DNA from 3 places in the Mesorhizobium sp. YL-MeA3-2017 genome. Region 2 is predicted to be linked to each of the others. Evidence: predicted binding sites of a transcription regulator. Region 2 holds the regulator's gene; each other region holds the start of a gene.
What was found. Region 2 encodes HrcA, which represses chaperone genes, less so after heat shock. Its sites were predicted from a motif close to GTTAGCACTCNCNNNNNGNGAGTGCTAAC; they were not measured.

Region 1: the regulator HrcA is predicted to act here: its motif matches at 1,948-1,976, upstream of groES (co-chaperone GroES).
Region 3: the regulator HrcA is predicted to act here: its motif matches at 3,466-3,494, upstream of QFZ88_RS28160 (co-chaperone GroES).

Annotation. Positions count from the first base shown of each region.
Region 1 covers NZ_JAUSVH010000001.1:5,383,474-5,390,230, forward strand. Annotated here, with positions in the region: gene groL (chaperonin GroEL) at 1-1,528, opposite strand, end outside; gene groES (co-chaperone GroES) at 1,589-1,885, opposite strand; gene QFZ88_RS25525 (TetR/AcrR family transcriptional regulator) at 2,115-2,753, opposite strand; gene QFZ88_RS25530 (TCR/Tet family MFS transporter) at 2,936-4,132, shown strand; gene QFZ88_RS25535 (TetR/AcrR family transcriptional regulator) at 4,198-4,833, opposite strand; gene QFZ88_RS25540 (MFS transporter) at 4,993-6,174, shown strand; gene QFZ88_RS25545 (D-arabinono-1,4-lactone oxidase) at 6,189-6,757, shown strand, end outside.
Region 2 covers NZ_JAUSVH010000001.1:4,451,601-4,458,357, reverse strand. Annotated here, with positions in the region: gene QFZ88_RS20945 (PQQ-dependent sugar dehydrogenase) at 1-1,247, opposite strand, end outside; gene QFZ88_RS20940 (hypothetical protein) at 1,339-1,533, opposite strand; gene hrcA (heat-inducible transcriptional repressor HrcA) at 1,565-2,650, opposite strand; gene rph (ribonuclease PH) at 2,796-3,512, shown strand; gene QFZ88_RS20925 (VOC family protein) at 3,521-3,931, shown strand; gene rdgB (RdgB/HAM1 family non-canonical purine NTP pyrophosphatase) at 3,932-4,579, shown strand; gene hemW (radical SAM family heme chaperone HemW) at 4,579-5,736, shown strand; gene QFZ88_RS20910 (EamA family transporter) at 5,834-6,271, shown strand; gene rsmI (16S rRNA (cytidine(1402)-2'-O)-methyltransferase) at 6,620-6,757, shown strand, end outside.
Region 3 covers NZ_JAUSVH010000003.1:133,726-140,482, reverse strand. Annotated here, with positions in the region: gene QFZ88_RS28185 (DUF982 domain-containing protein) at 1-255, shown strand, start outside; gene QFZ88_RS28180 (DUF982 domain-containing protein) at 276-560, shown strand; gene QFZ88_RS28175 (hypothetical protein) at 666-881, opposite strand; gene QFZ88_RS28170 (hypothetical protein) at 1,018-1,242, opposite strand; gene groL (chaperonin GroEL) at 1,311-2,939, opposite strand; gene QFZ88_RS28160 (co-chaperone GroES) at 2,998-3,312, opposite strand; gene QFZ88_RS28155 (hypothetical protein) at 3,649-3,990, shown strand; gene QFZ88_RS28150 (usg protein) at 4,015-4,293, shown strand; gene QFZ88_RS28145 (DUF982 domain-containing protein) at 4,277-4,597, opposite strand; gene QFZ88_RS28140 (hypothetical protein) at 4,723-4,938, opposite strand; gene QFZ88_RS28135 (Hsp20 family protein) at 5,167-5,667, shown strand; gene QFZ88_RS28130 (Hsp20/alpha crystallin family protein) at 5,756-6,262, shown strand.

The DNA.
Region 1 (6,757 bases), 930 kb from region 2:
CCGAAGCAGCGTCCTGGAGAGCCGTGCGCACGACCTTGACCGGGTCGACGATACCCATGGCGATCATGTCGCCATATTCGCCGGTCTGGGCGTTGTAGCCGTAGGTCGCGCCCTTGTTGTCGAGGATCTTGCCCGCGACGATCGAGGCTTCAGCACCTGCGTTCGAGGCGATCTGGCGGGCCGGAGCCTGCAGAGCGCGACGGACGATGGCGATGCCGGCGGCCTGGTCGGCGTTGACGCCGGCAGCCTTGATCGCCTGGGTGGCGCGCAGCAGGGCAACGCCGCCGCCAGCCACGATGCCTTCTTCGACGGCAGCGCGGGTTGCGTTCAGCGCGTCGTCAACGCGGTCCTTCTTTTCCTTGACTTCGATCTCGGTCGCACCGCCGACGCGGATGACGGCAACGCCGCCAGCCAGCTTCGCCAGACGCTCCTGGAGCTTCTCGCGGTCGTAGTCCGAAGTGGTCTCTTCGATCTGCTGCTTGATCTGGGCAACGCGGCCCTGGATCTCGGCCTTCTTGCCGGCGCCGTCGACGATGGTGGTGTTTTCCTTCTCGATGCGGACCTTCTTGGCCCGGCCGAGCATGGCCAGCGTCACGCTTTCTAGCTTGATGCCGAGGTCTTCCGAGATGACCTGGCCACCGGTGAGGATGGCGATGTCTTCCAGCATGGCCTTGCGGCGGTCGCCGAAGCCCGGAGCCTTGACGGCGGCGATCTTCAGGCCACCACGCAGCTTGTTGACGACCAGCGTGGCCAGAGCCTCGCCTTCGACGTCTTCCGAGATGATGAGGAGCGGCTTGGAGGTCTGCACGACGGCCTCGAGGACCGGCAGCATCGCCTGCAGGTTGGACAGCTTCTTCTCGTGCAGGAGGATGTAGGCATCCTCGAGCTCGGCGATCATCTTGTCCGGGTTGGTGATGAAGTAGGGCGACAGGTAGCCGCGGTCGAACTGCATGCCTTCGACGACTTCCAGCTCGGTCTCGGCGGTCTTGGCTTCTTCAACCGTGATGACGCCTTCGTTGCCGACCTTCTGCATCGCTTCCGCGATCATCTTGCCGACCGACTCGTCGCCATTGGCCGAGATGGTGCCAACCTGGGCGACTTCGTCCGACGACTTGATCTTCTTGGCGGCCTTGCCGAGATGAGCGACGACTTCAGCAACGGCCAGATCGATGCCGCGCTTCAGATCCATCGGGTTCATGCCGGCGGCAACCGACTTGTGGCCTTCCTGGACGATCGCCTGGGCGAGAACCGTCGCGGTCGTGGTGCCGTCGCCGGCGATGTCGTTGGTCTTCGAAGCAACTTCGCGGACCAGCTGCGCGCCCATGTTCTCGAACTTGTCTTCCAGTTCGATTTCCTTGGCGACGGTGACGCCGTCCTTGGTGATGCGCGGGGCGCCGAACGACTTGTCGATGACGACGTTACGGCCCTTCGGGCCCAGCGTCACCTTCACCGCGTCGGCGAGGATGTTGACGCCGCGCAGCATGCGCTCGCGGGCATCACGGGAGAATTTTACGTCTTTAGCAGCCATTTTTTACTCCTGGGCGTTGCGCCCGAAATCAAGATTGGATGGTGCGGATGAGCCGGCCGATCAGCCGATGATGCCCATGATGTCGGATTCCTTCATGATCAGAAGGTCTTCGCCATTGAGCTTCACTTCGGTGCCCGACCACTTACCGAACAGGACGCGGTCGCCAGACTTGACATCCAGCGGGACCAGCTTGCCAGCCTCGTCGCGGGCGCCGGAGCCGACGGCGATGACTTCGCCTTCCTGCGGCTTTTCCTTGGCGGTGTCGGGGATGATGATCCCGCCAGCCGTCTTTTCTTCGGATTCAACCCGGCGAACGACCACGCGGTCATGAAGCGGGCGGAACTTCGACTTTGCCATTTGATTTCCTCGGTGCGAAAGGTGAGAAAGAATTTCCTCCGTCCGGTCTAGCCGGACCTTCGGTTAGCACTCGCCTTGAGTGAGTGCTAACGTGGCGCTGAAATAATCCTGCCCCAGGGGAGAGTCAAGAAGCGGCGCGGCATCTGGCCGCACGAAATCCGCGTTTCGCTGCCGAGGCCGGCGTTGGATCGATAATCTCCTGCATCCGGCCGCCGCCGCGAATGATTGCTCAGGCGTAGGGCGTGCCGGCCATCGCCGCCTTCAGGCCGGCGGCTCCCTTGTCGACAACGGTGAGGAAGGCGGCTTTCGCTTCCTCCGTGTCTTGCCTTAGTCGAAAGGTGCGGTGGGCTTCGAGGAAAGCCACGGTCCACGTCGCCAGGAGCAGGGCGGCTGCCAGGCGGGCACCGGCATCGGTCGCCTCCTGTCCGGTACATTCGGACAGCGCCGCCGCCACGACATGTTCGAGCTCGTCGCGGATCGCCCTGGCCCGCGCCTTGAGGGTTTCGCTGCCTTCGACCGTCTCTATGAAGCGCTGGCTCCTGGCGGAAAACTCCACATATGGAGCCCCGTCGGCGATCAGCTGGTGCGCGAGCCGGCGCAGCGTCTCGATCGGCGAAACACCCGGATCGCGCTGTCGCAAGGCTTCGCGGACGGTCTCGCGGCCCTCTTCGTCGCGATCGAAGAACATGTCTTCCTTGCGCGGGAAGTGGTTGAACACAGTCATCCGCCCGACATCGGCCGCCGCCGCGATCTCGTCCACTGTCACATTGTCAAAGCCCCGTTCCCAAAAGAGACGGTCGGCAACGAGCGAGATGGCGCGTCGCGTGGCGAGGCGCTTGCGGGATCGAAGGTCGGTTGGGGTTGACATGAAACTCCAGTCGGCATAATTGAAAGTATACTGAGTACATATTTATATCCAGTATATGAAACGCCGACTTGGCTGGCAAGTCGCTATTGCGGCGGTTGGCCCGCCGGACCCGTGGCCGTCATCCCAAACCCTCACAGCCTCCAGCACGCGGGACCCGTCGGTCCGCTCCCCTGAGACCAGTCATGAACAGATCCCTTACCGTTATCTTTGCCGCGATCGTCCTCGACGCCATCGGCATAGGCCTCATCTTCCCCATTCTACCGCGCCTTCTCGAGGAGGTGACGCACAGCCAGGACATCGCACCCTATATCGGCATCATGACCGCGCTCTATGCGCTCATGCAGTTCATCTTCGCGCCGGTGCTCGGCGCTCTGAGCGACACGCTGGGCCGGCGCCCCGTGCTGCTCATGTCGCTCGGCGGTGCGGCAATAGACTATCTCATCATGGCCTTCGCGCCGCATCTCTGGATGTTGCTTTTGGGCCGCGCCATCGCCGGCCTGACCAGCGCCAATGTCTCCGTGGCCATGGCCTACATCACCGATATTTCGCCGGAGGACGAGCGAGCCCGCCGCTTCGGCCTGTTCAACGCCATGTTCGGCATCGGCTTCATCGTCGGGCCGGTTCTCGGCGGTTTGCTTGGCGACCATTGGCTGCGACTGCCGTTCATCGCCGCCGCCGTGCTGAACGCCTGCAATCTTCTGCTGGCACTGTTCGTTCTGCCGGAGTCGCGCACGCCGACCCGTGCCAGGATCGATCTCGCCGCGCTCAACCCGCTCAAGCCGCTACGCGGCGTCTTCGCGATGACCGGGCTTGCGCCCATCGTCGCGGTGTTTTTCATCCTGAGCGCGACGGGAGAAGCCTACGGCACCTGCTGGGCGCTGTGGGGGAGCGATACGTTCGGCTGGAACGGCCTCTGGATCGGCCTGTCGCTGGGCGCATTCGGTATCTGCCAGACGTTGGCGCAGGCATTCTTGCCCGGCCCGGCAACCAGACTGCTCGGCGAGCGCTGGGCCGTCGTCGTCGGCATCGCCTGCACGTGCATCGCCCTTGTTGCCATGGCCTTCGCGGGACAGGGCTGGATCGTGTTCGCCATCATGCCGGTCTTCGCCCTCGGCGGCATCGGCGCGCCGGCGTTTCAGGCACTGGCCACCCGGCAGGTCGACCCGGCGAGCCAGGGCCAATTGCAAGGCGTGCTGGCCTCGGCCGTCAGCCTGGGCTCCGTCATCAGCCCGCTGGCATTCTCCACGCTCTATTTCGCGGTCCAGAAGACCTGGCCCGGGGCCATCTGGCTGTCGGCGGTCGTCATCTATGCAATCGCGGTCCCGCTGGTTTTTCTTGGCACCCGTTCAGCTTGTCCGGTGCAGCCCGCGCACGCATAGCTTTCGGAGGAAGACGCAAACCGGTGGCCGGTCGCGCGGAGGCAACTGTGTTTCGCCAGCCGAACCTAGTCGAAAAACCCGCGCAACTGGCAGTGGATGATCGATTTGTAGTCGTCGAGCATGCGTTGTCCCTCGGCCTTGTCCTGCGTCAGCGCCAGCCGCACCACACCGCCGGCGAGTTGGAAGAACAGGAACACCATGCGCCGGAACTCGTCCTGCCGTTCGGGTTTCAACAGCCGGATGATCTGATCGCAGAAAACGCTGGCCTGGTGATGCGTCTCGGCGATGTCGAGGTTCTTCAGCGCCTTGTCGGCCTGGATGGCGTTCTGCAGGTCCTGGATGGCGGGATCGCCGGCGACGCGCTCGAAATAGTCGTCGAGCATGCGGTCGGAAGCCGCGATCATGCTCTCCAGCCCATCGATGCCGGCGACGATCTCCTGTTGCCGCGCCCGCGTCACCTCCGAGAAGCGCTCGTAGAGCGTGGCCAGGATCGCCGACTTGTTGGGGAAGTAGTGGTAGACCGTGGCGATCGGCCCGCCGGCCAGCGCGCCGACCTCTTTCATGGTGACGGCGTCGATGCCCTTTTCGCCGATCAGCCGCATGGCGGTCGCCAGGATCGCGTCGATGCGCTCGCGGCTGCGCTCCTGCTTGGGGCGTCGCCTGAGCTGAGAACCGGTCTCTGCACGCTTGGCCTGTTTCATATGCCGGCTGTCCACATCCTGCTTGGCGAATTCGCATTGACAACAAAGATGATAAAGTATCAGTTTTCAAGATACTGATTGATTATCAGCTTTTGACGCATCCGCCTGAAAGCACGATGCGCGACGACAGAATGAGGCAACGGACGTTGGGAGGCGCCTGTGGACTCGAAGAATTCCGCGCATTCGCAAGGGGACTGGCTGGTCGGCAATCCAACGCGCGGGCAGCTTGCCGCGGCGCTCTGGATCGGTTCCGTCGGCCTGCTCATCCTCGGCCTGCAGCCGGTGCTGCTCGGTGCTCTTTTCACGCAAGGCCATGTCACCGGCGATGAACTGGCGCTGGTCGCCACCGCCGAGCTGATCACCATCGGCCTCGGCTCGGCCACGGTGGCAATGGCGCTTTCGGCGCGCAACATGCGCTGGAAAAGTGCGGTCCTTCTGCTGCTTTTGGCGCTGGCCAATCTGTGGACCGCCTATGCGGCGGGCGCCAACATGCTGATCGCCGCCCGCGCTGTCGCCGGCTTCGCCGAGGGTGGCCTTGTCGCCGTCGCAACCGAATTGATCGCGCGATCGCGCCGCGCCGAGCGCATCGGCGGCTATTTCGTCTCGCTGCAGACGCTGGCGCAATGCGTTCTGGCGCTGCTGCTCGCACTCGTCGTCATTCCCGCCTATGGCGCCGGCGGCGGTTTCGTCACGCTGGCGGTCGTTTGCCTGCTTTCGCTCGCCGTCGCCCGCAACGTGGCGGACGACTATGCGGACCTGCCCAAGGAAGAGCATTTTGCCAATGTGCTGACGCCCGGCGCGATCACCGCGCTGCTGTCGATCTTCTGTTACTTCATGTTCTTCGGTTCGGTCTGGGCGTTTCTCGAGCCGCTCGGCGCGCAATATGGCATCGACGGCCGCACGGTCGGACTGATCGTTTCGGCGAGCCTCGCCGCTCAGATCCTTGGCGCCATGACGGCCACCGTGTTCGAGGCGCGCATCGACTATCGCCTCGCCATAACCGGTGTCGGCATCGTTGCCGTGATCGCCTGCCTGGTGCTGGCCGGCGGGCCGGCACTCACCACTTTCTGGATCGCCGCTCTGGCGATGGGCTTCATCCTGCTCTTCGTCGTTCCCTACCAGATCAGGCTGGCGATCACCGCGGACGAGACACGCACGACTGCGCTCCTGGTGCCGGCAGCGCAATTGTTCGGCCTGGCGTTCGGGCCGGTCGCCGCCTCGCTGCTGATCAGGGAAGGGGATTTCCGCGGCGTGCCGCAATTCGCCGCCGCCAGCGTCGTCGCTTCGGTGGCGCTGCTTGGCCTGTTCGTCGCCCTGTCGCGCCGCCGCGTCGTCGCCTGAAACCGGGGGCCATCATGACCAACAGTTGGACGAACTGGTCGGGCTTTGTCGCGGCCTCGCCGCAGCAGATTTTGAGCCCAGACAATCTCGGTGGCATCGTCGAGGCGGTGAAGACGGCGCTCGGGCCGCTGCGTGTCGTCGGGGCAGGGCATTCCTTCACGCCGCTGGCCGCAACCGACGGCACCTTGCTGTCGCTGGAGAAGTTCGAAGGGCTGGTCTCGCACGATCCCGCCGCCAGCCTGGCGCGCATCCGCGCCGGCACCCGGCTTGGCCCGTTGATGAAGCTGTTGCAGGAGATCGGCCAGGGCCTGCCCAATATGGGCGACATCGACCGGCAGGCGATTGGCGGCGCGCTCGGCACCGCCACGCATGGTTCGGGCCGCACGCTCGGTGCCTATCACACCCAGCTTGAAGCGATGCAGTTCGTCGACGGGCAGGGCGCGGTGCGCGAACTGACGCTGGCGAAGGATCGCGACCTGATCCACGCCACCGGTGTGGCTTTGGGCGCCTTCGGCATCTTGACCGAGGTGACGCTGAAGAACGTCGCCACTTATCGCCTGCACCGGCGCAAATGGGTGCTGCC
Region 2 (6,757 bases):
GGCCTGCCCCAGACGGCGTCGTCGGAGATGACGAAGCCGGTCATGAAGTCTTCGTACTCGCCGGTCGGCTTGCCATCCTTGAAGAGGAGCCGCACCACCTTGTAGCCGGTGCGCAGGGCACGGTTCCATGACCCGTGCAGGGCGACGAAGGCATCTCCCTTGTATGCCGCCGGAAACTGATCGCCTTCGTAAAAGGCGATGCCGAGCGGCGCCGAATGCGGCTGGATGAGCACGTCCGGCACAGTCACCTTGCCGGCAAGGTCGGGCCGCGCGCCGGCATGGCGCGGATCCTGATGATCGCCGATGTAATACCAGGGCCAGCCATAGAAGGCGCCTTCCTTCACCGACGTCGCATATTCGAAGGGCAGGTTGTCGCCCAGCGCGTCGCGTTCGTTGACGACACACCAAGGTTCGCCGGTGGCCGGTTGCACAGCAAGCCCCGAACAGTTGCGCAGGCCGGTGGCTACTGTGCGGCGGTTCTTGCCGTCGGCATCGAAGGCGAAGACCGCGGCGCGGCCTTGCTCGTCGCCCCAGGGGGCACCCAAGACCTGGGTTCGTGTCCAGCCTTCCAGCCCGCCCTTCGGCGCCTTGGCGTCGCCCTCGGCGACATTGGAGGCGGAGCCGACGGAGAGATAAAGCACCTTGCCGTCCGGCGAGAAGGCGATGTCGCGGGTCCAGTGGCCGCCGGTCGGGATGTCCTTGATCACGGCCTGCGGCGGCCCGGAGGCTTCAAGATCGCCCGGCTTGTAGGGAAAGCGCACGACCGAACCGGTGTTGGCGACATAAACCCATTCGGGTTTTTCGGGTGGGTAGAAAGCGATGCCATAGGGCGCCCGCAGGCCCTTGGCGAAGATTTCCGATTGTGCCGGCTGACCTGCCGTCGCCGCGAGGCGGTAAGTGCGGATCTGGTTGGTGCTGCTGTCGGCGACGAAAATGTCGCCATTGGGAGCGACGCGCACCACGCGCGGATTGCGCAGGCCGGACGCGACCAGTTCGGCGGAAAAACCCGGCGGCAGGGTCGGCTTGGCATTTTCAGGTCGTTCCACCTCCTCCGCGCCATTGCCGGCGGATTCGGTCGCGAATGGCTTCGGCAAATCCTGTGGCGCAAACAGGCGGCGCACGCCCGGCCGGTCGTCGCGCCAGCCGCCAAAGGCAGCCTCGCCCTTGAGAACGCCGGTTTCTTGGGCGAAGGCGGAACAGGCCGGCAAGGCCAGCAACAGAGCGAGCGCATTCGCGATACGGTTCACGCCATCCCCCTTTTCGCGTCACCCATTGCGTCTTGGGCACGAACATAGGGAGGCGACCGGCCAGCCACCACACCAGGAATGGGCTTGTGGGTCAGGTCTTCATCACGAAGCCGGCATCGAGCTGTTTTTCCAGCTCGACGAGATCGTCCGGCAGCGGCAGGCCAAGCGCGCGCAGTTCCGACAGCTTTTCGCGCAGCTGTTCCTGCACTTCGTGCTCGTCTTCCGGCTGGTTGACCATTTCCTGCAGAAGCAGGCTGATGCGAGCCTGGATTTCTTCCAACGCCATGGCGTTCCCTCCTTGGCTGGCGGCGACTGTCTCAGCGCAGCATGCGCGAAATCAGCTGCGCCGTATAGTCGACCATCGGAACGATGCGCGCATAGTTCAGCCGTGTGGGGCCGATGACGCCCAGTGCGCCGACGATGCGGGCATCCTTGTCGCGATAGGGCGCCACGACCAGCGACGAGCCCGACAGCGAGAACAGCTTGTTCTCGGAACCGATGAATATGCGGACCCCGGAGCCCTCTTCCGCCAGATCAAGCAGCTGGATCAGCCCGTCCTTGGTTTCGAGGTCTTCGAACAAATGTTTCAGAAGCTCGATGTCGGCCTGGGCGGTGACGTTTTCGAGCAGATTGGCGCGGCCGCGCACGATCAGGCGCGCCGGCAGGCCGCTTTCGGTGCCGGCCCAGACGGCGAGCCCTTTTTCGACCAGATCCTGCGACAGCGTGTCGAGGGCGGCGCGGGTTTCCTCCTTCAGGCGCGCGATCTCGCCGCGCGCCTCGGCGAGTGTCCGGCCGCGGATATGCGCGTTGAGGAAGTTGGACGCCTCGTGCAATTGCGACAGCGTCGTGCCGGCCGGCAGGTCGATGACACGGTTCTCGACATCGCCGCCTTGCGAGACCAGCACCGCCAGCGCCCGGCCCGGCTCCAGTTGGATGAACTCGATGTGCTTGAGCGCCGCCTCGTTCTTCGCGGTGAGCACCAGCCCGGCGCCACGCGAAACACCCGACAGCATCTGGCTCGCCTCGGTCAGCATGTGTTCGAGCGACATGCCGTTGCCGCCAGCCTTCACCTGCGTCTCGATGCTGCGACGTTCCTCGTCGGTCAGATCGCCAAACTCCAGGAGAGCGTCGACGAAGAAGCGCAGGCCGGCCTGCGTCGGCAGACGCCCGGCCGAGACATGCGGCGCATAGATGAGGCCGAGATGCTCGAGATCGCTCATCACGTTGCGGATGGTGGCCGGCGACAGCGACGACGGCAGGATGCGCGACAGCGAGCGCGAGCCGACCGGCTCGCCGTCCCTCAGGTAGGAATCGACGATACGGCGAAATATGTCGCGCGAACGGATGTCGAGCGACTGGAACGCAGGCGATTGCAATGTCGGGTCGACGATCGGCTTGGTCATCGGCAATAGGACCTCCGGGACTTACGATATAGATCGGAGCCGGGGCCGCGCAAGCAACCCGTTTTCCTTTGCGCCTCGCCCCCTATTGCAGTTACAAGCCGGCCACGAGTCCCCAAACCACAAGAAACAAGAAGAAAGACGTTCCATGCGCCCCTCCAAACGCCAGCCAGACGAAATGCGCGCCATCTCCTTCGAGCGCGGCGTTTCCAAACACGCCGAAGGCTCCTGCCTGGTGAAGTTCGGCGACACACATGTGCTGTGCACGGCGAGCCTGGAAGAGAAGGTGCCGGGCTGGATGCGCAATTCCGGCAAGGGCTGGGTGACGGCGGAATACGGCATGCTGCCGCGCTCGACGGGCGAACGCATGCGCCGCGAAGCCTCGGCCGGCAAGCAAGGCGGCCGTACGCTGGAAATCCAGCGCCTGATCGGCCGCTCGCTGCGCGCCGTGGTCGATTTACAGGCGCTCGGCGAAGTACAGATCACCGTCGATTGCGACGTCATCCAGGCCGACGGCGGCACCCGCACCGCTTCGATCACCGGCGGTTGGGTAGCGCTGTATGACTGCCTGCGCTGGATGGAAGCGCGGCAGATGGTGAAGCTGGACAAGGTGTTGAAGGACCATGTCGCGGCGATCTCTTGCGGCATCCATGACGGCCAGCCGGTCATCGACCTCGACTATCTGGAAGACTCGTCGGCCGGCACCGACGCCAATTTTGTCATGACCGGCAAGGGCGGCATCGTCGAAATCCAGGGCACTGCCGAGGGCGAGCCCTTTTCCGAGGAGCAGTTCGCGGCACTGATGGGATTGGCCAAGAAAGGCATTGGCCGCCTTGTGTCGCTGCAGCAGATGGCGGTGGCTTGAGGCGAGCCATGCAGCCTGCCGCCATCCTTGAATCCGCGCTCTACGTCACCGATCTGGAGGCGGCGGAAACGTTCTATGCCGACATTCTCGGCCTGGAGCAGATCGGCAAGGTGGCAGGCCGCCATGTGTTTTTCCGCTGCGGCCAAGGCGTGCTTCTGCTGTTCAACGCGGAAGCGACCAGACATACGCCGGCGCCCGATGCCCGCCTGCCGGTGCCGCCGCATGGCACCGTCGGCCCGGGTCATCTGTGCTTCTCGGCGACGCCTGAGGAACTGGACCGCTGGAAGACACGTCTGGCATCGCATGGCGTGGCCATCGAGGCCGAGTTCGAATGGCCGCAGGGCGGCCGCTCCATCTATCTGCGCGACCCTTCCGGTAATTCGCTGGAATTCGCCGAACCGAAAATCTGGAAGCTTTAGATGCATTCGCTCGATGGAAAGAAGATCGTCGTTGCCAGCCACAATGCCGGCAAGCTTAAGGAATTCGCCGACCTGATGGGTCCATTCGGCTTCGAGGCGAAGTCCGCCAAGGAATACGGCTTGCCGGAACCCGACGAGACCGGCACGACGTTTGAGGAAAACGCCTATATCAAGGCCTTCGCCGCCGCCCAGGCGACCGGCCTGCCGGCGCTGTCGGACGATTCCGGCCTGTGCGTCGACGCGCTCGACGGCGCGCCCGGCGTCTACACCGCCAACTGGGCGGAAAAGCCCGACGGCAGCCGCGATTTCGGCATGGCGATGCAGAAGACCGAGGATGCACTGCAGAAAGTGGGTGCCGGCGAAGCGGCACAGCGCAAGGGGCGTTTCGTCGCCGTCATCTGCCTTGCCTTCCCCGACGGCCAGGCCGAATATTACCGCGGCGAGGCCCACGGCACCCTGGTGTGGCCGCCGCGCGGCGAAAAAGGCTTCGGCTACGACCCGGTGTTCCGTCCAGAGGGCTATGACCAGACTTTCGGCGAGATGACGGCAGAACAGAAGCATGGCTGGAAACCCGGCCAGCCGGACGCGCTTTCGCATCGCGCCCGGGCCTTCCAGAAATTCGCGCGAGCAAGGCTGGGCTCGGCCTGATGCTGCTTGATCGGTCGCCCGGCTTCGGCGTCTACATCCACTGGCCGTTCTGCGCGGCGAAGTGCCCCTATTGCGACTTCAACAGCCATGTCCGCCACCAACCGGTGGACCAGGAACGTTTCGCCAGCGCCTTCCAGCAGGAATTGGCGACGATGCGCGAACGCACCGGCCCGCGCGAAGTGACCTCGATCTTCCTCGGCGGCGGTACGCCTTCGCTGATGAAGCCGGAAACCGTCGGCGCGGTGCTGGATGCCGTCGCCAGGAACTGGACTGTTCCAGGCGGCATCGAGGTGACGCTGGAGGCCAACCCCTCATCCGTCGAGGCCGAGCGTTTTCGCGGCTATCGCGCGGCGGGCGTCAACCGCGTTTCGCTGGGCGTGCAGGCGTTGAACGACCGCGACCTGAAGTTCCTCGGCCGGCTGCACAATGTGGACGAGGCCCTGCATGCGATCGGGCTCGCCCGCGAAATCTTCCCGCGGCTTTCCTTCGACCTGATTTATGCCCGTCCCGGCCAGACACCGGAAGCCTGGGCGGCGGAGCTGAAAGAGGCAATCGGCTATGCCGCCGACCACTTGTCGCTTTACCAGCTCACCATCGAGGAAGGCACGCCGTTCTACGCGCTGCATGCGGCGAAGAAATTCGAAATCCCCAACGGCGAACACGCCGCCGACCTTTATCAGTTGACGCAGGAGATCACAGCCGCCCATGGCTTGCCAGCCTACGAGATTTCCAACCACGCCCGCCCGGGCGCGGAGAGCCGGCACAATCTGACCTACTGGCGCTATGGCGAATATGTCGGCGTCGGCCCCGGCGCCCATGGCCGTTTCGTCGAGAAGGGCACACGGGTGGTGACGGTGGCGGAAAAGGTGCCGGAAACCTGGCTCAACCTCGTCGAAGCCAAGGGGCATGGCGTGACCGGCGGCGAGGTGCTGACCCGTTCGGAAGAAGCCGACGAGTTCCTGCTGATGGGGCTGAGGCTTGCCGAAGGCATCGACCTTGCCCGCTACGAGCAATATTCAGGTCGCGCCCTGCCCTCTGCCCGCCTGTCGATCCTGCAGGAAGAAGGGCTGGTCGCATCCATCGGCAATTCGCGGCTGCGCGCCACACCGGCCGGCATGATCGTGCTGGACGCGGTGGTGGCCGATCTCGCCAGATAGCGCCGCCGCCGCTTTTCCATTGTGTCTCTTGCGCTAGTGCTTCGGATGCGGTCAGCATCGGCAAACCCTCCCGCAAATCGCTCCAGGAGCCAGCCCGATGAATTCCGCTCTCTCTTCCTGGCAATTCTGGGCGCTGTCGTCAGCGGCCTTCGCCGCGCTGACGGCGATCTTCGCCAAGGTCGGCATCGAGAACATCAATTCCGACTTCGCCACCCTCATTCGCACCGTCGTTATTCTCCTGGTGCTGGCGGCCATCGTCATGGCCACGGGCCAGGCGCAGGCACTCGGCTCGATTTCGACCAGGACCTATGCTTTCCTCGTCCTGTCGGGACTGGCGACGGGCGCTTCCTGGCTGTGCTACTTCCGCGCTCTGAAGCTTGGGCAGGCGGCGCAGGTCGCGCCGGTCGACAAGTTAAGCGTGGTGCTTGTGGCTGTCTTTGGCGCCGCGTTTCTGGGCGAGCGCCTCTCCGCCACGAACTGGCTTGGCGTCGTCCTTATCGCGACGGGCGCGGTTCTGGTCGCCTATCGGATGTGACGGCAACGCCTCGCGGGCCGCGCGGGTTTCCAGCCTGGTTATGCAAATATCGAAGCGATTGGCCATCGTGGGATCACTGCTCCGTCAAAAAGGGGGATGTTGGGGACGCATCAACCTCGTCGGACACAAGGCGGCGCCGTTTCCAGCCGGCCAATCAGGAATGCAGAGGGCGTCCCGCAGCCGGGTCCGGCAACGTCCTGAGTGCGAAGGTGCTGCATCATACCTTCCGAGAATCACCCGCAAATCCGCCGCTGTCTGTGTCCTGCCTCACTGTGGCAAAGGCATGGCAATGACAGCGCTTTTGCAACGCAAGGCGTGCCGTGCCAAACAGGGCCAACGGAGGGCACGATGAGCGCCGATGCGGCAAAAAGAACTTATGTGATCGGGCAGACGGAAATTGCCGTCCGGCCGTTGCAGCCCGCGCTGTACCTGGTGGCGACGCCGATCGGCAATCTTGCCGACATCACGCTGCGTGCCCTGGAAACA
Region 3 (6,757 bases), on a different contig from region 2:
CTCGTCCAGGAGATCGCCTGTCTCGAGGATGCCTGCGACTTTCTCCACGAATGGCCCAGGCACCGCCGTGGCGTGATCTACGAGACGGCGACGCGGGCGTGCCACCGCGCGTTCGACGGCCTTGTGCCGCTGAGGGCGGCGCGCGACGCGTTCGCCGGCTTCGCCCGTTCGGCGAAAATCCTCGAGGATGTATCCGTGGCGATGCCCTGGATGACCGGGCCGAAAGCCGGCGAGACCGGCGGCGTTGCCGCCTGACGCGACGAAGGGAGGATACGATGCTTTCTCAACCCTTCGAAAAGCCTGTCCGCGTGTGGGTCGGGCTCGGCTTTCCGCGCCAACTGAACTCGGTCGTGGACGCTTACCAGTTCGTCGTGGACTGGTGTGGAAACAGTCCGGAGCAAAGGGCGGCGATCCGCGCCTGCAAAGCCGCATTGGCTGGCGAAATCGACGCCGAGACAGCGCGCGGGATCCTGGTCCGGTTCGCCAGGAAGAAGGACATCCTGGCCGAGGACGGGACGATGCCGCCGGTGATGGACTCCGGACAATGGTTGCACGCCTGATCCGCAGCGCAATTTCGGGGCGGCGACCATGGTGTCGCCGCTCTCCGTTTCTCGGAACGAGCATGCGTAAAGATGCGCAGCGTGATATTGGAACGCGCGGCCTTTTCACTCGATCCGTTTGATCCTGCCTCTCGACAGCCGGAAAACGCCGTCGTGGCCGCCTTGCTTTACAAAATCGTCCTGCAACTCGCCCCAGGTGCCCAGAGGTTTGCCACAGTCATCACATCTGATTTCGGTGGACTCGGTGGCGTCGGCGGGAATGCGCAGCCGGATCGTCCCGCAATAGGGGCATTCGAGTTTATGATCCAGGTATTCCTGCATCGGTCCGGCCCTCGATTGGCCCCCACTCGCCGGGACTATATCGCGTCAATGCCCTGTTGAAAACCAAAAGGGTGTTTACGCCCGCCCGCCGGGGACTGCGGTTCCACCGGTAGTCGGCGAGAACTGGCCTTCAGCTTCACCCGATCATGGACGTTTCCGATGCCGCCGACACCTGCTGCGCCGCCAGATACATCAGCGCCGACGCGGCGGTGCGCCGGTTCCAGCCGGCGGACACGGCCATGTCCAGCAGGCCCGTCAGCAGCGGCTTCAATGCGCTGCGGCACTCCGTTTCATAGGCGAGGAACTCGCTCGGCGAACGGGTCGGCGTTGGAACGGATCCGATGTCGGTCATCTTGTTCATAGCATCCCCCGGAGTTATCTGCGAAATGCCCGCCCCCGGTGACGGGAGCGGGCCATGTGATCAGTGCCTCAGAAGTCCATGCCGGCGCCGGCGGGCATGGCGGGGGCGGCTTCCTTCTTCGGCTTCTCGGCCACCATCGCCTCGGTGGTCACCAGAAGGCCGGCGACCGAAGCGGCGTCCTGCAGCGCGGTGCGCACGACCTTGGCCGGATCGATCACGCCCTGCCTGTAGAGATCGCCATATTCGCCCGTCTGGGCATTCCAACCCCAGGCGAAGTCGGTCTTCTCCCGCAGCTTGCCGACGATGATCGAGCCTTCCGCGCCGGCGTTCTCGGCGATCTGGCGGGCAGGCGCCTCTATGGCGCGGCGCACGATGTCGATGCCGTATTTCTGGTCGGCGTTGTCGGCCGCCAACGTGTCGAGTGCCTTGACCGCCCTGAGCAGCGCGACACCGCCGCCGGGCAGGATGCCTTCCTCGATCGCCGCACGGGTGGCATGCAGCGCGTCGTCCACGCGGTCCTTCTTCTCCTTGACCTCGACTTCCGTGGCTCCGCCGACGCGGATCACCGCGACGCCGCCGGCCAGCTTGGCAAGACGCTCCTGGAGCTTCTCGCGGTCGTAGTCGGAAGTGGTCTCCTCGATCTGGGCTTTGATCTGCGTGACGCGGCCCTGGATCTCTTCCTTGCGGCCGGCGCCGTCGACGATGGTGGTGTTCTCTTTCTCGATCACCACCTTCTTGGCGCGGCCGAGCATCTGCAGCGTGACGTTCTCCAGCTTGATGCCGAGATCCTCGCTGATCGCCGTGCCGCCGGTGAGGATGGCGATGTCCTCCAGCATGGCCTTGCGGCGATCGCCGAAGCCCGGCGCCTTGACGGCCGCGACCTTGAGGCCGCCGCGCAGCTTGTTAACGACGAGCGTCGCCAGCGCCTCGCCCTCGACGTCCTCGGCAATGATCAGCAGCGGCTTGCCGGATTGCACCACGGCTTCGAGCACAGGAAGCATGGCCTGCAGATTGCCGAGCTTCTTTTCATGGATGAGCACATAGGGCTCCTCCAGTTCGACCCGCATCTTGTCCTGGTTGGTGATGAAGTACGGGCTGAGATAGCCGCGGTCGAACTGCATGCCTTCGACGACTTCCAGCTCGGTCTCGGCGGTCTTGGCTTCCTCGACGGTGATGACGCCCTCATTACCGACCTTCTGCATGGCTTCCGCAAGGAAGCGGCCGATCTCGGCGTCGCCGTTGGCGGAAATGGTGCCGACCTGGGCGATCTCGTCGTTCTTCGTGATCTTGCGGGCATTGGCCTTGAGTTCGGCCACTACGGCGTCCACTGCCTTGTCGATACCGCGCTTCAGGTCCATCGGGTTCATGCCCGAAGCCACGGCCTTGGCGCCTTCCCGGACGATGGCCTGCGCCAGAACCGTCGCGGTGGTGGTGCCGTCGCCGGCCAGATCGTTGGTCTTCGAGGCGACCTCACGAACCATCTGCGCGCCCATGTTCTCGAACTTGTCCTCGAGCTCGATTTCCTTCGCCACCGTCACGCCATCCTTGGTGATGCGCGGGGCGCCGAACGACTTATCTATGACGACGTTGCGGCCCTTGGGGCCGAGCGTTACCTTCACGGCATTGGCGAGAATGTCGACGCCGCGCAGCATGCGCTCGCGCGCGTCGGAATGGAACTTCACTTCCTTGGCAGCCATTGGATCACTCCTTCGATAGGCAGCTTTCGTTGACTGGTTGATATCGGGTTCGCGCCAATCAGGCGGCTTTCTTCAGCGTGGCCGCCTGTTCGATCACGCCCATCACGTCGCTTTCCTTCATGATGAGCAGGTCCTCACCATTCAGCTTGATCTCGGTGCCGGACCATTTGCCGAACAGAATGCGGTCGCCGGCCCTGACGTCGAGTTCGACGAGCTTGCCGCTATCGTCGCGTGCACCGGGGCCAACGGCGATGACCTCGCCCTCCTGCGGCTTCTCCTTGGCGGTGTCGGGGATGATGATGCCGCCGGCGGTTTTTTCATCGGCTTCGATGCGGCGGACCAGGATACGGTCGTGCAATGGACGGAACGTCATATCGTTCTCCTTCAGGACAAACAGATTGTTGAAGTTCCTCCACACCGGACCAGCAATATTGGACCGGTGCGGGGCTCGCGCGACCCTTTCGGCATCGCGCGCATATCGAGCTAGTTTTACGAATTTCCGGTTTCAAGAGGCTTCGCAAAAATTTTTGTCACTCGCACCGATCAAGTGCTAGTGCCATGAAAACACGCGGCTAATCGGAGTGCGGCAGCGCGTTTCCCGCTTGAATTTTCCGGCCGGTCGAACAAAATTATCGCAAGCTTCGCCATAGGTGAGGCTGTGAAGTCGAAACCTGTGCAAAGGAGCTTTTTGGAAAGACGGAGGATCAAGATGGACCGACAGAATCCCACACCGATTATTCCCTCTCTCGTTCCCGAAACATCCGACCTTGCGCTTGACCGGCTGCTGTCGCCGGCCAGGCATTTCAGGCATCCCGACGACGTCCTGAACGACGATGCGCTCGACATTCAGGAGAAGCGGGCGATCCTGTCGTCCTGGGCCTCCGATGCCTGCGCCGTCGAATCCGTCCCGGCGCTGCGTCGGCCGCCGGGGGCCGAGCAGCCGGTCTCCTTCGACCAGATCATGGACGCGCTATGCCGGCTCGACAGGGCGGCTGCGCCACCACGTTCGACAGGTGATCGACGGCACACTTCCGATCATCTGGATGCATGAAGGCCTGAGGCAGAGGAGACGCAAATGGTCACTGCGGTCAGCAGGGGATTCCGCCTGCAGATGGAAGGCTACGGCCTCACCACGGCCGAGATCCACTACCATCTTCCCGACCATCCGAGCCTGCTTCAGCTCTATGTCTGGCAGGAATACGATCTGGCGCCCCACTTTCCGGAACTGAAAGGCTTCCTCGGCTACTGGGAGCGTGAACTGGAGGGCGCGCTGCACTCCGTGCGCGTCGCCCACCATCGCCTCATTGAGCCGTCGGAGTGGCGGGCCGTCGACGGCGTCATCGCCATCCACTGAAGCTCATCTCGGGTCGCAGGCCGTCGATCATCGGTGCCGGACGCGATTTACGGGAAGCGCGCACTGCCGGGACCAATCCAGCCCGTTTGGCCGCCTTGAGGAAGGCTTTGTGGGCGTCGCGTGCGCTGCGCCATCCGTCTAGCGCATCCCGGCAGGCGCGTTCCGCCACGCGCCAGCTCCGCCCGCGCGCCCATTCGGGCCACTGCTGGTCCAGACACTCCAGCGCCTCAAAGCTGCTGGCGACATTGCGTGAAGCGTTGGGAAACTTGAGGGTAACAGGTTCGGGAAACCGAACGTCGTTCATCACTTCCTCCTTTTTTGGACGTCTTTTGCGAGCAAGCAATCGGATGGCGTCGTCTACGCGCATCTATGGTTGAGATGGGGACGCAGCGCGGAACATCAAGACCGTCTACGCTGGCACCGGAACGCTCAATCGTCCTCGTCGGCATCCAGCAGATCGATCAGTTCTGCGACGCGCGTTCCAGGCAGCGGCCGCCCCTCGCCCATCAGCGCCTCGTCGCCGTTGAGCCAGGCCCAGGCTTCCCGCAGCTCCTCGAAGGAAGCGCCGGTGGACAGGATGTCGGCGACGAGCGTTTCGTCCGTCGGCCCAAGGACCGATACGATCTCTTCCCGCGTCATGGACATGGTCGCTCTCCTGCGCATTGATGTGGAAGGTGCTGACCGGAAGATTCACGCCGGCGACGGCAAGACAATGCGCGTCGGCGAAGGACGTTCCGCGATCGACCTCTTGACGCGCGGAAAGCGAATTCCCAGATCGAATCCGCCGGCGCCCTTTTAGGGTCGGCAAGGTCAAGGAGCGCTCATCCTTGGCGCTCCTCGTACCCATGTTGCTCAGCAATGGAGGATATGGCTATGAGAACCGCATTCGATTTTTCCCCGCTTTATCGGTCGAGCATCGGCTTCGATCGTGTTTTCGACCTGCTGGAGAACGCGAGCCGGACGCCGAGCGTCGACAACTGGCCGCCCTACGACATCGCCAGGACAGGCGAAGACGCCTACCGCATCACCATGGCGGTGGCTGGCTTCGGCCAGGAAGAGCTAAGCATCGTACACGAGCCCAACATGCTTGTCGTCTCCGGCGAGAGAACGACGGAAGACAACGGCGACTATCTGCATCGCGGCATTGCCGGGCGGCCGTTCGAGCGCCGCTTCGAGCTTGCCGATCATGTGAAGGTGACCGGAGCTGGTCTCGTCAACGGCCTGCTGACGATCAATCTCCAGCGCCAGATTCCCGAGGAGATGAAGCCGCGCAAGATCGAGATCGGCAGCAGCAGCGGCAAAGCCGGGTCCCGTATCGAGGCTGGGACTGCCAAGGCCGTGGGCAAGCAGATCGCTGACAAGCAAGCCGCCTGAGGCAATGCGGATGAAGTCTGGCGCCGGACGTCCGGCGGCGGACGGATTTGTCAAAGATGATAGCGAGACTGACGAAAGGAGAATGACGATGAGCGTACGCGATCTTATTCCTTGGGGACGCGAGGAGAGTCGCGTCCCGAGCCTGTTCCGCGACAGCGAGCGTGATCCGTTCCTGTCGCTGCACCGCGAAGTGAACCGGCTGTTCGACGACGTTTTCCGCGGCTTCGACGGCGCCCTGCCGTCCGTCGGCAGGGCATCCGCCTTCGGCGGGAACTGGCCGAGCGTCGAGATCTCCGACAATGACAAAGAGATCAAGGTGACGGCTGAAGTGCCCGGCATGGACGAGAAGGACATCGAGATCATGCTCGATAACGGTGTGCTGACGCTGCGGGGCGAGAAGCGCTCGGAGACTGAGGACAAGGACCGGCAGTTCTCGGAACGCACCTACGGCCGCTTCGAGCGTCGTATCCCCCTCGGCTACGAGATCGAGGAAGACAGTGTCGACGCCCGCTTCAAGAACGGCGTCCTGTCCGTGACCTTGCCGAAAACGGCGAAAGCCCAGTCGCAGGCGAAACGTATTGCAATCAAAAGCTGACGCCTAGATAGCCTGGGAAGCGGCCGCCGTCGCTTCCCAGGCTATCAACTTCTCAAAATCTCAGAGAATTGGTGGCCGGCTCCTCCACCGTGACGGGGATCCAGACGATCGTATCGCGCAACTCGCGCCGGCGAACCGCGCCGTGGTTACCATTGGCGCGTTCCTTGCCGGCAATGCGATCCTGCGCTTTTCGATGGGCTTCCACCACGCAAGAAGACCGCGATCCTCGGCAATATCTGCCGAATCGTCGATCACCAGTCGCAACACTTCGGCTGCACCTCGCATATCCGCGAGGGCTTTCCCGGCGCGGTCCTGGTCAACGATCCGACGGAGACCGCCAAGGCGGCGAAGATCGCGCAGGCCGCCCGTCACCGCAGCGGATTTCGCCTGTCAAACGGCTTCCAAAACTGACCCTCGATCGGCGCCCAATTTTGACCCCCTTATGTAGTGCGCGGCGGTCAGGGTTCGCCCGGGCGGAGCTGGTCAGGGTTGCGC